2 regions of the Idiomarina sp. D18 genome follow, and region 2 is predicted to be linked to the other one. Evidence: predicted binding sites of a transcription regulator. Region 2 holds the regulator's gene; the other holds the start of a gene.
The links. The regulator MetJ, encoded in region 2, represses methionine synthesis genes. The targets are predictions, from matches to a motif close to TAGACGTCTAGACGTCTA.
Positions count from the first base shown of each region.

Region 1 (8,805 bases), 550 kb from region 2:
TTCGAAAGTCCAGTTCTGTTCACCGGTGTCAGCCGAGAGGCTGATCACTTTGCCGCCGGTTGTGTGCACCACAACCATACCATCACCCACGGCTGGGTCAGATGTGACCTCATTGCCCACTTCAGCATGCCAAACAAGTTTGCCTGTTTCGGTATCTAGTGCGACAACATCACCGTTTTCGGTGCCCAAAAACAACTTATTATATTGAGCGACTAAGCCACCGGCGATACGAGCCGGGAAGGGTGAAGCAAACAAGCCTCCAAACCAACTATCGTCTGAACCTTCGTTAATTTCTATCAGGCTATGTAAATTAACTTGCCACAGGGTTTCACCGGTTTCTTTATCAAACGCTTTAACAAGCCCCTGTCTATCGGCGGCAAATACCTTGCCATAGGCTACCGTTGGGTTGAGCCGTGAAAAATAATCGCCGATGCCATCGCCGACCGAACGTTCCCACTTGATCCGTGTATCGACCTGTTGGCTGACTGGTTGTAACGGAGCGACTTTGATTTCTTCGTCGTCATCACCGAAAAGAGAACACGCCGACAATGAAAGCCCTGCTAAGGCAATCAGGCTGGTACGAAATAAAGATTTCATCGCTGTTTTAGACTGCATTATGACTTCGCCAAGCTGTTGAGTTTGAGTTCTACCGCTGGAGACAGAGTCGAACCGTCGCTGTTGAGTGCTTTTTCATAAGCTTCACGTGCTTTTGCCGTATCGCCTTGAGCAACGTATACATCGCCCTTAATTTCATTAGCGAACGCCAAATACGCTTTTGGTAGTTCAACGTTAAGAACATCGAGCGCAGGCTGATATTGCGCTTGTGCTGCCAACACACGCGCCAGACGAACACGCGCAATCGCTGCTAGATTATCATCAGCACCACCATCAATCACGGATTGGAACGATGTGACCGCTGTTGCTAAATCACCTTCATCCGCGGCAAAACGACCGAGCTGCAACGCTGCTAGATAACCGTATTGCGAATTTTGATGCGATTTAATGAAGTTTTGTGCATTACTTATCGCACCTTCTTCACCCGCATTAAGCTGGCTCACGACCGCTTCGTAGCCGCGTGATGCGGTGTTTTGCGCTTCGATGGTCGCTTTATCATAATAGCGCCAACCAAAGAACAAGCCTAAGCCAATGATCGCACCTGCGATGATGCCTTTACCGTGTTCGGCCCAAAACTCTTTAATTCGTTCTACTTGTTGTTCTTCTGTTTGATCCACAGGACACCCCTATTCTTGTGTCAATGGTTTGAGCGCAACGACCAGTTCGCCCCAACCAAGTGTTTGTTGGTCATCAGTCGTCCGCAAGGGTTTGACCGTTAACTGATTATTTTCTAATTCATTCTCGCCTAAAATCAGCGCCACTTCAGCGCCGGATTTATCGGCTTTCTTAATTTGCTTTTTCATTGCACCGCCGCCGCTGTGCACCACGATGCGCAGGTCCGGTAGTTCATTTCTCAGCTTTTCGGCAACAGCTTGGGCGTTAAGTTCCGCAGCTTCACCTAAAGGCATTAAATAGGCATCAACAGCACGTCGCGGTGCAAGTTTCTCTTGTTCTTGGAGCAGCAGAACTAAACGTTCCATGCCCATGGCAAAGCCAACAGCCGGTGTTGCCTTACCACCTAATTGCTCAACCAGGCCATCGTAACGGCCACCCGCACACACAGTACCTTGCGCGCCTAAAGCGGTAGTGACCCATTCGAACACGGTGCGGTTATAGTAATCAAGACCACGCACAAGACGTTCGTTGAATACATAGGGAATCCCTGCTGCATCGAGGCGAGCTTTTAACTCATCAAAATGTTGCTTGGATTCTTCGTCCCAGTAGTCCGATAACTTAGGTGCCTGTTCTAACAGTTGCTGCGTATTGGCATCTTTCGAATCCAAAATACGTAGCGGGTTAGTGTCTAGTCGGCGTTGACTATCTTCGTCTAATTCGCTCTTGTATTGCTCTAAATAGTCACGCAGCGCATCACGATAGCGTGCCCGCGCTTCATTTGAACCAAGCGAGTTAAGTTGCAACTCAACTTGATCGGCCATACCCAGAGCTTTCCAAAGTCGAGCTGATAAGAGAATCACTTCAGCATCGGCATCGGCACCTTCGAGGCCAAAGGTTTCAATACCAAATTGATGAAATTGGCGATAACGCCCTTTTTGTGGACGCTCGTAGCGAAACATCGGGCCCATGTACCACAAACGTTGAATCTGATTGTACAGCAAACCATGTTGGTTACCGGCTCGCACACAGCTCGCCGTGCCCTCGGGACGCAGGGTCACACTCTCACCGTTCCGATCGTCAAAGGTGTACATTTCTTTCTCAACGATATCGGTCACTTCACCAATCGAACGCTTGAACAGTGCCGTGCTCTCAAGCACTGGCATGCGTATTTCTTGATAGCCATAGCTTGCGGCAACTTGACGGATTATCGCCTCGACCTGTTGCCAAGCAGCTGTCTGCTCTGGTAACAGGTCGTTCATTCCTCGAATTGCTTGGATGGTCTTTGCCACGGTTACTCTTCCGTTTAGCCTACAAAATAAGCGCGTATTATAGAGTCTTTACGACGGCGGGTAAAATCAGTTGTCGATTTCTTTTACATCAATGCGATGCTTTTTTATATATTCTACGCGATCACGGATTTGAGCTTCCAATTGATCCACGAGATCATTGTTATCGAGCCGCAGCTTTTGGCGCTCACCACCAATATACAAACCACTCTTGCTTTTGGCACCGGCAAGACCGACTTCTGAAATCAATGCTTCACCGGGACCATTGACCACACAGCCAATCACAGAAACATCCATCGGCTCGGTGATGTCCTCGAGTCGCTGCTCCAACGCATTCACCGTAGAAATCACGTCAAACTCTTGCCGTGAACAGCTGGGGCAGGCAATAAAGTTGATTCCGCGCGAGCGAATACGCAGCGATTTCAACATATCGAAACCCACTTTGATTTCTTCGACAGGGTCCGCGGCAAGTGACACGCGTAATGTGTCGCCAATGCCTTCTGCTAACAGCATGCCTAAACCAATGGACGACTTAACCGAACCACTGCGAAGGCCACCGGCTTCGGTAATACCCAAATGTAAGGGTTGATCGATTTGCTTCGCTAAAAGACGGTACGATTCTACCGCTAAGAACACATCGGATGCTTTAACACTGACTTTAAAATCTTGAAAGTCTAAACGGTCCAAGATATCAACATGTCGCATAGCTGATTCAACGAGCGCTTCCGGTGTCGGTTCACCATACTTCTCTTGCAATTCACGCTCTAACGAACCGCCGTTCACACCGATACGAATCGGAATATTTTTGTCGCGCGCGGCGTCTACAACTGCGCGAATACGATCTTCACGACCGATATTGCCCGGGTTAATTCGTAAACAATCAACGCCGTATTCAGCCACTTTAAGTGCGATGCGGTAATCGAAGTGAATATCGGCAACAAGGGGAACAGGGCTTTGTTGCTTAATCAGCTTAAACGCCTCTGCTGCATCCATCGTTGGCACAGAGACACGAACAATATCAGCACCAGCGGCTGCAATACGTTTTATCTGTTCAACAGTCGCTTGAACATCCGTCGTTTCAGTATTCGTCATTGACTGAACAGCAATGGGCGCATTGTCTCCAATCGGCACATTACCTACATAGATCCGACGGGAAGGTCTGCGCTTAATTGGATTTTCGTGCATCATAACGGCTTACACTCGGTCTTTTAATTACTTGAAGGAATCGTTAATCGTGCGACACGATCTTGACGATAATTTGATAAGTCTAACGCATTACCTGCATAGGTAATAGTCACGGCGGCGGGCTTGCAGATGGTCGCCGAAAACGGCGCTTTACCAGGTACCGGCATACGATAGCCCTGTGCTTTTGTACCAATCGCTTGCACTTCACCATCGGCGTCTTCAACTTTTACCCAGCACTCTTCGCTGAACTCCATCACCAAATCGGCGGCTAGTGCGGTATTGTCTGCTTCATCTTCATCGCCGCCAGATACTGAGTTAGCGTCGCTGCTCGCCGACACTGTTGGCTCAGGTTCTGACGCAGTATTTTGCTCTGCGGTGCGTGCTTCACGCGGTTCGTTCGCATCACTTTCTTGCGCCACCTCCGACATCGCTTCGGATGTGACTTGTTGGTTTGATGACGTTTCTGGCATCTCTGCGACAGGTTGCTCAATCGTGTCTGGGCTCATTTCATCCTGTTGGGCAGGATCATTAATACTTAATGAAGTACTTGCATCGGCAGCACTGACTTCAGATTCAAGCAATGGCTGTTCGCTCGAAGTGGCTTCTTGCGCCTGATTTGACTGACGCAGAGTCGGTGTATCTGTGCTATCCTCTTGTTGCGCTGAGTCGGTTTGTTCAGTAACCGCTTGTTCGACATCATTGCTCAACTTCGAGAAGCTCAAGTCACTGTCTTGCCACCACCAAATTACCAACGCGATAACGACCACAACCACTAGCCAAGTGATCATCATCAATCGGTTATCGCTCTCTTGATGTTTTACTCGACGCGAAAAGCTTTGCATCGGCGTGCTTTCAGGTTCTTGGATATTCAGGGATTTGTAGGCTTCATCAATTTTGCTTTGATCAACACCTAACAGTTTGGCGTAAGCACGGAGGTAGCCTTTGACAAAGGTGGTCGTTGAAAAGGTGTCATAGTCATCTGCTTCAATCAGTTCAATGACCTGTAAACGCAAACGTAAACGATCAGCGGCCTCGCGAGGCGTCATCGATTTTGCCTCACGCGCTTCTTTAAGAATGTGTCCCGGACCTGCAATGGGGCGACGTGATTGCTCTTGCGACGACATTAGTTCTTCGTTATTTGAGTCTGCGCTTGAGTTGTTATTTGCAGATGAATTATCGGCAGTCATGATCTTTGGATCGTTCCCTAGTTTAACTAAAGTTGAGCGAATTACATTCTAGTGATGTTGTGCACAGTGATTTTTCTGGCTCGCTTGCGCGCCTAATCGTTTAGCTTGCGCAAATGCACGCTGAGCGGCTTGCTGCTGGCCTGATAGACACAGCGCTACGGCATAGTTGTTGTGCAGAACTCCGCTCATAGGTTGCCATGATAATGCTTCTTGGTAAAGTAGCAACGCAGAATTGACACGTTCTTTACGTAAATACCAGTGTCCTAGGGCTAACACAGTGTCTACTCGCTTTGGGTCTGCCAAAAATGCCTGTTTAAAGTGGCGTTCGGCGTGGTCAAGCTGGTTCTGCGCTAAATAAGCCATTCCCGCTCTCAAATGGGCATCAACTACCGTTTCATCAGTGGAAACAGAACAGGCCGTTAAAGCAAATCCTATCGCTCCTAAGATAAACCTATGCATTGAAGTTACTCCTTACTTAGTCACTCAAGGCATAGGTATTTATCACTGTCTAGTCTGACTTAACCTGAATAGCATCACCGCCGCGCTGCGCTTGCTGACGTTTTAGGATACGCTTAGTGCGGTCGATAACATCGCCTACGAGCTGACCGCATGCGGCATCGATATCGTCGCCTCGAGTTTTACGAACCATAACAGTAAAACCATAGTCCATTAATACTTTAGCGAAACGGTCAATGCGCGAATTACTCGAACGACCATAGTCGGAACCTGGGAATGGATTAAACGGAATCAGGTTGATTTTGCTCGGTGTATCTTTAAGCGTACGAGCGAGCTCATGCGCTTGATCCATCGAGTCGTTTACGTGATCGAGCATGACATACTCAACCGTCACTTTATGCTGAGCTTTTGACTGCTCAACGTATTTACGACTCGACGCTAAAAACTGTTCGATGTTGTACTTTTTGTTAATCGGTACGATTTCATTGCGCAGCTCGTCGTTAGGCGCATGCAACGAAATAGCGAGCATTACATCGATTTGCTCGCGTAGCTTGTCCAATGCCGGTACCACACCTGAGGTACTCAAGGTAACTCGACGTTTAGACAAACCAAAACCGTAATCATCCATCATGAGGTCCATCGCTGGCACCACATTGTTGAGGTTGAGCAGCGGTTCGCCCATACCCATCATGACTACGTTAGTCACAGGTTTGATACCTGTTTTACCATAGGCTCCGAGTAGCTGATTCACACGCCACACTTGGCCGATGATTTCCGCTACGTTGAGGTTACGGTTGAAACCTTGTTGACCCGTTGAGCAGAAAGTGCACTCAAGAGCACAGCCTACCTGTGATGAAACACACAAGGTGGCGCGGTCACGTTCTGGGATCCAAACAGTTTCAACATCTTGACCATCAAACAATGTCATCACGAATTTAATCGTGCCATCGCTCGATTGCTGCTGCTCGCGAATTTCTGGTGCGCGAATTTCAGCACATTGTTTGAGCTTCTCGCGTAGTCCTTTGTTGAGATTGGTCATCTCATCAAAGTCGTCGACACAAAAGTGATAGAGCCATTTCATGACCTGATCGGCACGGAACGGTTTTTCGCCCATCTCTTTGAAAAAGGCTTTCATTCCATCGCGGTTCAGGTTTAGAAGATTCACTTTTTTATCGATAGCGTTGGTCATAAATTTCCTGTATCTAAAAAGTACCGTGCGCCAAAGGGCGCACGATTTTATTCGTTAAACGATCAGTCTTGCGTAAGACTTATCGAGTACGTGGGCAGATCTCTTCATCGCTGAAGAAGTACGCGATTTCGCGTGCTGCAGTTTCAGCTGCGTCAGAACCATGTACTGCGTTCTCGTCGATAGTTTCAGCATAGTCTGCGCGAAGCGTGCCTGCCAATGCGTCTGCTGGGTTCGTTGCACCCATGATTTCACGGTTTTTCAGGATAGCTTCTTCGCCTTCCAATACTTGAACTACGATTGGACCTGAAGTCATGAATTCAACTAACGCGCCAAAGAAAGGACGCTCGCTGTGCTCTGCATAGAAGCCTTCAGCTTGTTCTTTGCTCAAGTGCATCATTTTTGACGCTACGATACGCAGACCTGCGCTTTCGAAACGATTATAGATTGCGCCGATTAAGTTTTTCGCAACCGCGTCGGGCTTAATAATTGATAAAGTGCGCTCTAAAGCCATCTTTTTTACTCCAAAATGGGTATTTAACCAGAGGTGAAAATTTCCGCGCGAATTATACGTTAGATCTCAGAAAAAATCGAATATCTATTGATTGTTTTTTAACTCGTTCTCAGCTACTATCGAAAAACGTTTAGCCTTATAGACGTCCAAAAGGAGTCCGTCAGATGTCGAATACGACCCAGTTCCAAAAAGCTACCCTAGGCGGTGGATGTTTTTGGTGTATTGAATCCGCATTTAATCAACTTAAAGGCATTGAATCGGCGCAGTCAGGTTACACTGGCGGCACAACCGAGAATCCGACCTACAAACAGGTCTGCAATGGCGATACCGGTCATGCGGAAGTTGTACAGTTAACGTTTGATCCGTCGATTATTAGTTATCGTCAGATTTTGGAAATCTTTTTTACCTTGCACGATCCCACCCAAGTGAATCGTCAAGGTAACGATGTGGGCACACAATATCGCACTTCTATCTTTTATCATGATGACGAGCAACAACAGATCGCGCTTGAACTCATTGATGAACTCGAAAATGATGTGGTGTTTGAAGATCCGATTGTGACAGAAGTTGCACCGCTCGACACCTTTTACAGTGCCGAGGATTACCATGATGATTACTTTAATCGCAATCCGGAGAACCCGTATTGCCAAGCGGTTATTTCACCTAAGCTGGCAAAATTCCGTAAAACCTTCGCTGAATTACTGCGCAGCTAACACGCGATAGGTGTTCAGTACATGGTCCGCGGCATATTCCATTTCCTGCAAGGTGGTGTCGCGGCCCAAACTAAACCTGAGCGATGCATGTGCCAGTTCATCGGATAAACCAATCGCGCGCAGCACATAAGAAGGCTCTACACTCGCGGATGTACAGGCTGACCCAGAAGAAATCGCTAAGTCCTTTAACGACATCAGCAATAACTCACCTTCTACATTAGCAAAGCGTAAATTCATGATATTGGGTACGCGTTGCGATACATCACCATTCAATTTAATGCCAGGCTCCGCTAATAATTTATCGAGAAACAACTGGCTCAACGCACGGTAATGTTCACGATCATCGCCTAAGCGTTGACGGGCAAGCTGCGCCGCTTCGCCTAAACCAACAATCTGATGGGTCGCCAAGGTACCCGAACGCATGCCGCGTTCATGCCCGCCCCCATGCATTTCAGCCTCAAGTTGTACTTTAGGTTTACGACGCACATAGAGCGCACCTATTCCTTTTGGCCCATACATTTTGTGTGCCGATATAGAAAGCAAGTCTACACCAAGTTGTTCTACATCAAGTGGCAGCTTACCGGCACTTTGCGCAGCATCGACATGCAGAAGTACGTTGTGTTCCCGACAACATGCACTGATCGCTGGGATATCTTGAATAACACCCAGCTCATTGTTTACATGCATCACACTAACTAATACCGTATCCTCGCGCATCGCTTGTTGTAATGCTTGGCTATCTATCAAGCCGTCTTTATCAACCGATAAAAACGTCACATCAAAACCTTCGCGCTCAAGCTGCAGTGCCGGATCAATAACGGCTTTGTGCTCTGTCGCCACCGTAATTAGATGTTTTCCCTTATTACGCGGCTGATGCATGACACCTTTTAATGCTAAATTATCCGATTCTGTCGCACCCGAGGTGAAAACGATTTCACGCGGGTCGGCGTTGATTAAATCCGCAACTTGATTTCGCGCGATGTCTACTGCCTCCTCCGCCTGCCAACCGAGGCGGTGCGAGCGCGACGCCGGATTGGCAAAAACGCCA
Region 1 is NZ_CM173240.1:1,984,884-1,993,688, forward strand. Features, by position in the region: gene bamB (outer membrane protein assembly factor BamB) at 1-615, opposite strand, end outside; gene AC3AP5_RS09560 (YfgM family protein) at 615-1,232, opposite strand; gene hisS (histidine--tRNA ligase) at 1,242-2,519, opposite strand; gene ispG (flavodoxin-dependent (E)-4-hydroxy-3-methylbut-2-enyl-diphosphate synthase) at 2,586-3,704, opposite strand; gene AC3AP5_RS09575 (RodZ domain-containing protein) at 3,725-4,888, opposite strand; gene AC3AP5_RS09580 (tetratricopeptide repeat protein) at 4,937-5,347, opposite strand; gene rlmN (dual-specificity RNA methyltransferase RlmN) at 5,397-6,533, opposite strand; gene ndk (nucleoside-diphosphate kinase) at 6,613-7,044, opposite strand; gene msrA (peptide-methionine (S)-S-oxide reductase MsrA) at 7,209-7,757, shown strand; gene AC3AP5_RS09600 (IscS subfamily cysteine desulfurase) at 7,743-8,805, opposite strand, start outside.
Region 1: the regulator MetJ is predicted to act here: its motif matches at 7,176-7,193, upstream of msrA (peptide-methionine (S)-S-oxide reductase MsrA).

Region 2 (8,805 bases):
ACGATTTGCCAGACTTCTTTTTAGGTTTGGGTTTACGATTAGCGTAATCCATGACTTACATCTTTTCTAACGTCGGTATACCCAATAATGCTAAGCCTTTTTCAAGCGTATTAGCCGTTAAACGGGCTAGTTTAAGACGACTATTACGCACCGCCTCGTCCTCTTGGTTGAGGATAGGGCAGGCTTCATAGAAGCTCGAGAAGTAACCTGCGAGTTCAAACAAGTAACCACATAAGAAGTGCGGCATGGCTTTATCGAATACACGGTTCACCACTTCCTCAAACCGAATCAGTTGATTTGCGAGCGCAAGCTCACGCTCATCTTCGAGCAGCCAGTCAGCGTCCATATCAAACGAACGTTCACCTAACTTATCGAAAATACTATTCACGCGAGTAAATGCATAAAGTAGATAAGGCGCTGTATTGCCCTCAAACGTGAGCATTAAATCCCAATCGAAAATATAATCCGATGTTCTGTTTTTTGATAAGTCGGCATATTTAACTGAGCTAATACCGACCACTTTCGCGACCGCCTCTTGCTGCTCAGCAGTCAGGTCAGAGTTCTTCTGCTGTAACAGTTCGAGTGCTCTGCGCTCAGCTTCATCCAATAAATCAGCAAGTTTAGTCACACCACCGTCGCGACTCTTATAAGGACGCCCGTCCTTACCCATAACAGTGCCGAATCCATAATGCTGAGTTTTAATATCACCCTCAATGAACTTGGCTTTACGCGCTAAGGTAAAGATCTGTTCGAAGTGCAAAGATTGACGCGCATCGACAAAATACATCAGGTAGTCGCCACCGAGTTCTTTTTGACGATACTGGATTGCAGCAAGGTCAGTGGTCGCATACAAATAACCGCCGCCCTTTTTCTGCACAATAATTGGAAGGGGTTCACCTTCTTTACCTTTAAACTCGTCTAAAAATACGCACTGCGCACCTTGGTCTTCTACTAACAGCCCTTGCTCTTTGAGATGTTCGATAACACCGGGCAGACGGTCGTTATAAGCACTTTCGGCCATCACATCGTCACGGGTTAACTTCACACCCAAACGATCATACACTTCCTGACAGTGCGTCAGCGATACATCAATAAATTGATTCCACAGCTTCAAGCAATAGTCATCACCTGACTGTAGCTTGACGACTAATTCACGTGCCCGCTCGGCAAAATCTTCGCTTTCGTCGAAGCGCTTTTTGGCAGCTTTATAAAAAGTTTCTAAATTACTGAGCTCATAGTTAGCCGCTTCGCTATCCAGCTCTTCCATGTGCGCCAGCAACATCCCGAACTGAGTGCCCCAATCACCTACGTGGTTTTGGCGAATCACCTTATGGCCCAACATTTCGGCGGTACGCGATACCGCATCGCCAATAATCGCCGAGCGCAAATGACCTACGTGCATTTCTTTCGCTAGGTTAGGTGATGAATAATCAATAACAATGGTCATTGGCTTTTCAGCACGCTGAATACCGAGATCAGCACTACTCAGCATGGTGGTTAACTGACTCTTTAACTGGTCCTGTGCGATCGTAAAGTTAATAAAGCCAGGTCCAGCGATATCGGTTTTGGCAATCAGCGTGTTCGCCGGAATCGCTTCAATAACCTTTTCCGCTAATTGACGCGGATTCATTTTTGCAGGCTTTGCCAGCATCAACGCCAGATTGGACGCAAAGTCGCCGTGTGACTTATCTCGTGGTCGGTCCAACTGAATCTTCACGGTTAGATCCGTAGGAAGAATACCGTCAGCTTTTAATTGGCCCACAGCATCAGTAATTAACTGTTCAAGTTGCTCTTTCATCGACACGACTACCTGTATTAACGTTAAAAAGGAAAGAAAAAGTGATTCACAATAAGAGGGTTAGTTTACCTGTTTTTGCGCGTTTATGTGAAGTCTTGTGGATCAATGTCCAACGACCATCGTATACGGTTGAGAATACTGAGGTTTTCCCACTGGCTGAGTAAATATTTAACGACTTGATAGCGTTGTTTACGCGATGTCGTCTGCAGTATCCATTGATAACGATAACGACCTGCTCGTTTTTCCATTAACGCGGGAATCGGACCGACGCCCATGACGCCCGCAACCTCGGGTAAGCAAGCAGCCATATGATTCAATGCCTCGACAACTTGCGCTTTGTCGGTACTTTCGGCCCGCACCAGCGCCCAATGCTTGAACGGGGGAAGCGCTGTCGCCTGCCGTTCAGCCAAAGCGGTTAGCGCAAAGTGTTGGTATCCATTATTTAGCAAATCTTGCACTAAGTCGTGCTCGGGATGATGCGTTTGTAGCACGACTCGGCCGCGTTTGTGAGCTCGACCCGCGCGACCCGATACTTGTGTAAACAGCTGAGCCAACCGCTCTGGCGCGCGAAAATCAGCGCTATACAAAGCGCCATCGACATCCAACAGCGCGACTAAAGTCACATTGGGGAAATGGTGCCCCTTGGCGAGCATCTGGGTACCCACCAAAATGTGATGTTTATGCTCGGAGGCCGATTTTAAGTGTGCGTCTAACTCGCCTTTGCGTCGTGTAGAGTCCCGGTCTATCCGCAAAACGCTGTGCTCGGGAAATCGTTGATTAAGAAAATCTTCGAGTTGTTCGGTACCCACACCATGCGATATTAAATGCGTTGAGCCACATTGCTCACACTGCTTTGGGACAGGCCGTTGGCTATCGCAATGGTGACAATGTAGGCGCCGTTGTGCTTGGTGCAACGTATAATACGCATCGCAACGTTTACACTGAGCAATCCACCCACACTCATGACACATCAGCGCAGGTGCGAAGCCACGCCTATTTAAAAACAGTAGCACCTGGTTATGCTTACTTAGCTCCTGTTCTATTTGTTGTAGCAAGGGTTCCGACAAGCCCGCCTGCATCGGTAGACCTTTCAAGTCTATAAGTTCATGCTCAACGCTTTCTGCAACACCGGCGCGTTGAGTTAGTTGCAACCAGTGAAAGCGCTGATTAACGGCATTATTAAGGGTCTCGAGCGCAGGCGTAGCACTGCCTAGAATGATCGGAATATCAAGTAATTGCGCACGTTTAATCGCAATATCGCGAGCGTGATAACGAAATCCATCCTGCTGCTTATAGGACAAGTCGTGCTCTTCATCGACGACGATCATGCCTAAATCAGCGAACGGAGTGAAAATGGCTGAACGTGTACCAATGACAATGCCTGCCCGATTCGATCGACTGTTGAGCCAAGCATGAAGGCGTTCTGTATCATTAAGGTTAGAGTGTAAGACCTCGACTGGAACATCAAAACGTTGCCGAAAGCGCTTAATCGTTTGCATCGTCAAGCCAATTTCAGGTACTAAGACTAGCACTTGCCGACCTGCTGCTAAGACATGCTCGATAGCTTGTAAATACACCTCGGTTTTGCCACTCCCGGTTACACCCTCGAGGAGAAAGCTTGCATGACCAGATATTTGCTTAATTGCGCTAAGCGCAACCGCTTGTTCTTGGTTAACCGCGAGTGGTTCTTCGCTGAGCGCCATCTGCCAATGTTGTTCTGCATTAAGCTCAGGCCTTTCTTCAATGCGTCTAACCCAGCCTTTATCGCAAGCAGCGCTACTGACTGTGGTACTAATCTGAGCCTGCTTAAGTTGCGCTGCGCTGACTCGACCTTGTCTTAATAGCCCGAGTAATTGCTTCTGCTTGGGCGCTCGGTCAAGCGCAGTATCACTCGCACTCGGTGCATCCTGCGCCAACTCATAATAAGTAACGGGCGCATAGCCGATGGGTTTCCCCTGTCTCAACAATATGGGTAAAGCATTAGCAAATACATCACCCAGACTATGCTGATAGTAATCTGACGCCCAATTTAAAAGTTGCCACAGCTCGGCTTTCCATACCGCGGTGGTATCTAGTTGTGCCAGCACTGACTTGGCTTCAAACGTGCTCGGCGCTGCAACATTAAGTTGCGTTATAATGCCGACCAATTGCCGTTGACCAAAAGGCACCCGCACACGCGCACCGAGCACTGCCGGTTCCGACAAATCATATTGGTAAGTGAAGCTGCGCCGCAACGGCAACGGTAACGCCACTTCAATGTAGTGAGGGCTGTCTATCATAGCGCTATTCTGAAACGCAATGAGCGATAAAACAAGCGTAATAAGCCTCTTGAATGATCAGTGAAGATCGCATAAAATGCCGCGCTCTTAAACATTGTTGTTTTTTTACACATGGTGTCCTGCGCAGACGAGGCGACTGGATAGCGATGTGGCCTAACTCGAGGTATTCCCATGAAACAAGGTATTCATCCTAAGTACGAAGCAATCAAAGTAACTTGCTCGTGCGGTAACGAATTTGAAACTCGCTCTACTCGCGTAGAAGATCTACACATCGACGTATGTTCAGAGTGCCACCCATTCTACACTGGTAAGCAACGTGTAATGGATACAGGTGGTCGTGTCGACAAATTCAAGAAACGTTTTGGTACTTTGGGCAAAAAATAGTTGCCGGTACGCAAAACGTATAAAAATGAGCTTTTCAGCCCATTTTTACAAAAAAGGCGCCAAATGGCGCCTTTTTTCATATCTACTCTGCTCAGAGACACCATTGTTAAAGAAAAGTTGACTGGTGTGTTTTTAAACACATCAAAAGTTAGCATGATCTGAGTGAGTCCACATAAGCAGGTAAGATTTGTTATTTTCCTAATTGCCTTTATCCTAATACATCATCCTTTATTCATTTTTTCAGGTTGCCTAAATGTCAGATTTCCGCCAAAAAGCGTTGGATTATCACCAATACCCCACACCAGGTAAGATTTCAGTTGAACTCACCAAGCCAGCTGACTCTGCGAAAGACTTAGCGCTTGCCTACAGTCCGGGTGTTGCGGAACCAGTGAGAGCCATAGCTGAAGATCCCGACAATGCCTATAAATATACGGCGAAAGGCAATATGGTCGCTGTTATTTCTAATGGTACCGCGATTCTTGGTTTGGGTAACTTGGGGCCGCTGGCATCAAAGCCCGTGATGGAAGGGAAAGCACTGTTATTTAAGCGGTTTGCAGGATTAGACTCCATCGATATTGAAGTCTCCCATCGCACTACTCAAGATTTCATTAATACAGTGGCGAATATAGCCGACACATTTGGTGGTATTAATCTTGAGGATATCAAGGCGCCTGAGTGTTTCGAAATCGAGCAAGCGCTTATTGAAAAATGTAACGTACCTGTGTTTCATGATGACCAACACGGCACGGCTATTGTGACCGCTGCAGGCATGTTGAATGCACTTGAAATCCAAGGTAAGTCCCTTAAAGATGCCCATATTGTTTGCATGGGTGCGGGGGCCGCCGCCATCGCCTGTATGGAGCTACTTATCAAATGTGGTGCGCAACGCGAACATATTTACATGTTGGATTCCAAAGGTGTCATCCATACTCGCCGCGAGGATCTCAACGAATATAAAGCGCTCTTCGCAAACAACACTGACAAACGGACGCTCGAAGAAGTCATTGAAGGGGCCGACCTGTTTCTCGGTGTTTCGGGACCTGACCTACTCTCGCCAGAAACGCTTAAACTGATGGCTGATAAGCCGATCGTGTTCGCTTGCTCTAACCCGGATCCAGAAATTAAGCCCGAATTAGCTCAGCAAACTCGCGACGACATTATTATCGGCACAGGTCGTTCTGACTACCCTAACCAAGTCAACAATGTGTTGTGCTTTCCGTTCATGTTTCGCGGCGCTTTAGATGTGCGTGCAACCGCAATTAACGATGAGATGAAAATTGCAGCGGTTGAAGCCATCCGCCAGCTCGCAAAAGAGGAAGTGCCTGATGAGGTCAAAAAAGCAGCCGGTATTGATGAACTCACTTTCGGCGCTGATTACATCATTCCTAAACCCATGGACCCTCGCTTGTGTCAGCGCGTAGCTAAGGCAGTGGCAGAGGCAGCGGTCGATTCTGGTGTTGCCAAAATCCCGCTACCTGAAAACTATATGCAAGATTAAGGCGTATCGAGTTCATCATCTGCAGGAATTGGAAGCCCTCGTGCTTCTAATTCTTCGCGTACTGCCTTAGGTATTTTATTTGGATTGGTCTTTTCTAAATCGGTATCCGTCGGCAACGGTTGGCCCGTAAAAGCGTGTAAAAAGGCTTCGCAGAGTAGTTCGCTGTTCGTAGCATGACGTAAGTTCTTAACTTGACGGCGAGTTCGCTCATCGGTGAGTACTTTAAGCACGCGAGTCGGTATTGATACGGTTACCTTTTTTACCTGTTCGCTTTTACGCCCGTGCTCTGCATAGGGGTAGATATAATCACCATTCCACTTCATCGTGAGAGTCCTGCCTTAGTCAAAAACCATATAAGTTATATTGAATTTTACTCAATCCCAGATGAAGGTCAAATTTTATCCGTCTAGATGGCTAAAATTTGCTGACATTTGGCGTTTGATGTTTTAGCCTTAGTCATTACATCAGTTAATTCATTTATTTGAGAGGTATCGCCAATGACCGCAGAGCCGAGCTTAGATCAGATTCGGACGGTAGCCGATAACGTTCAAGTGCATAAGTTTGGCGGCAGTAGTTTGGCTGACGCTTTTTGTTATCGTCGCGTGGCACGCATTGTAACCGAATATGCAGGCGCAAGCGATGTTGTGGTGGTCTCGGCGGCGGGTGATACCACTAACCGTATTTTAGCAATTATTAAAGCTCAAAAGGAGTCTGGCGATACGGCTGATATTTTACTCGACCAACTGGAGCGGTTCCAACAAGGATTAATCCACGAACTTCTCGGTAGCGAGTTTGCGGCACCTATCCTTGAGCAGTCGACTGTGGATTTTCAACGCTTCCGCGACTTCGTTGCGGGTAAAGAAATTATCGAACACGAAGCAGAACTGCTGTCTTACGGTGAACTTTGGTCAGCTCGACTCCTTGCGGCATTATTAAGGAAACAAGGTACTAAAGCAGACCATATTGATGCACGTGACTTCCTAAAGGCTGAAGACGCCCCTGAGCCCGTTATTCAGGAGTTAGAGTCGCGCCATAATTTATTAAATCGCGTAGCACCTTTTCCCGGCACACGATTTATTGTTACAGGCTTTATTGCACGCGGTTTAAACGGTGAGAGCCTCACACTAGGTCGTAACGGCAGTGACTATTCTGCGACTTTGGTTGGTAGCTTACTTAATTCAAAGCAAGTCACTATTTGGAAAGACGTCGCCGGTGTTTATTCAGCCGATCCGCGTAAGATAGAACGTGTCGTCAGTTTGTCGACCTTAGATTGGAGCGAAGCAGAAGAGCTGGCTCGATTAGGCAGCCCGGTGCTACACCCTCGCACATTCCAACCTGTTGACCGCGATCGTATGGTCATTTCGGTGCGCTCAAGCCTAAAAGTTGAAAATCAGCAGACCCGTATTGGCAATTTCGAACATACAGAACCTAAGGGTAAAGTATTCACATCTTTGTCCGAAGTTGTATTGTTTAAGGTCGAACTCAACGACCGCGAGCTCGTCAAACAACTTGACGCGCTGGATTTAACGCCATTGGTAAGCTGGACCGAACCCGAAAAACATCAGCAATACTTGGTTTTCCACCAAAACCACTTGAACTACATCAGCCACTGGCTCGACCGCATCAATGCGGGTAATGCGGTCACGCAAATCCACGGCTATTCAATGGTGGCACTGGTTGGTAATCGCATTCAAGAGACGGATCAATACAATACCTTCAAACTACAGTTAGGCGAACAGAAGGTGCGTCGCTTTGCGGTCAGCGAAGATGGGTGCTCTGCGGTCGCAATATTAGAACAAAAACTCGATAACCGTTTACTCAATCGTCTTCATAGCCAGTTATTTAACTATCGCCGTAGCTTAGGCGTGTTAGTCATTGGTCGCGGGAACATTGGTACTGCTTGGTTGGACTTATTCCGCCAGCAACGCGACCGCATTAATCAGGTGATGGATGTACGTGTTATCGGTATCGCTAACTCTAAGAAGCTCTGGCTTGACTATAGCGGCGTCGAATTGAGTGAATGGCAAGCAGGGTTTGACCGTTTATCACGTCCTTACGTGCTAACCGAGTTACTACGCGAATTACCTAATGCCCCTTATGATGAACTGGTCATGATTGATTTAACCGACGCGAAGCCGGTCGCTCAACTGTACCCAAGCTTGTTTGCTAATGGTTTACATATTATCAGCGCAAATAAACGAGCAGGGTCGGCCGAGGAGGCACTGTATCGCGAAATTCGCACGATTCAACATGAGTATAAACGCGAGTGGCTATATAACACTACGGTCGGTGCTGGCCTGCCGCTTAATTATGCCATCAACGATCTGCGTGGTTCCGGTGACGAGATTCGCAGTATTTCAGGGATTTTTTCGGGCACCATGTCTTGGCTATTCGAGAACTTCACAGACGGTGTTAAATTCAGTGATTTAGTATTAGAAGCTAAAAAGCGCGGCTATTCAGAGCCCGACCCACGTGAGGATTTATCCTGTCAGGATCTGGTACGTAAGCTATTAATCTTAGCTCGCGAAATTGGTCTTAAACTTGATTGGGAAGATATCAGCGTGAGCAGTTTGGTGCCTGAAAGTCTTCGCGATATCTCTGCCAGTGAGTTTTTACAACGAGCTCACGAGTTAGACGAGCCAATGGATACCATGCTTAAGGAAGCAGCCAAAGACGGTAATGTGCCGCGCTTACTCGCTAGCTTCTCGGTCTCTGAAGAAGGGCGGGTCAGTGCGAAAATAGGTGTCGAATATATTCCAGCAGGCGATATGCTGGCCAACCTGATCCCTGGCGAGAATATCTTTGTGATATACACCGATTGGTATTCAGAAATGCCACTGGTTATT
Region 2 is NZ_CM173240.1:2,539,489-2,548,293, reverse strand. Features, by position in the region: gene AC3AP5_RS12225 (SPOR domain-containing protein) at 1-52, opposite strand, end outside; gene argS (arginine--tRNA ligase) at 56-1,798, opposite strand; gene priA (primosomal protein N') at 1,882-4,077, opposite strand; gene rpmE (50S ribosomal protein L31) at 4,249-4,461, shown strand; gene AC3AP5_RS12205 (malic enzyme-like NAD(P)-binding protein) at 4,715-5,959, shown strand; gene metJ (met regulon transcriptional regulator MetJ) at 5,956-6,282, opposite strand; gene metL (bifunctional aspartate kinase/homoserine dehydrogenase II) at 6,457-8,805, shown strand, end outside.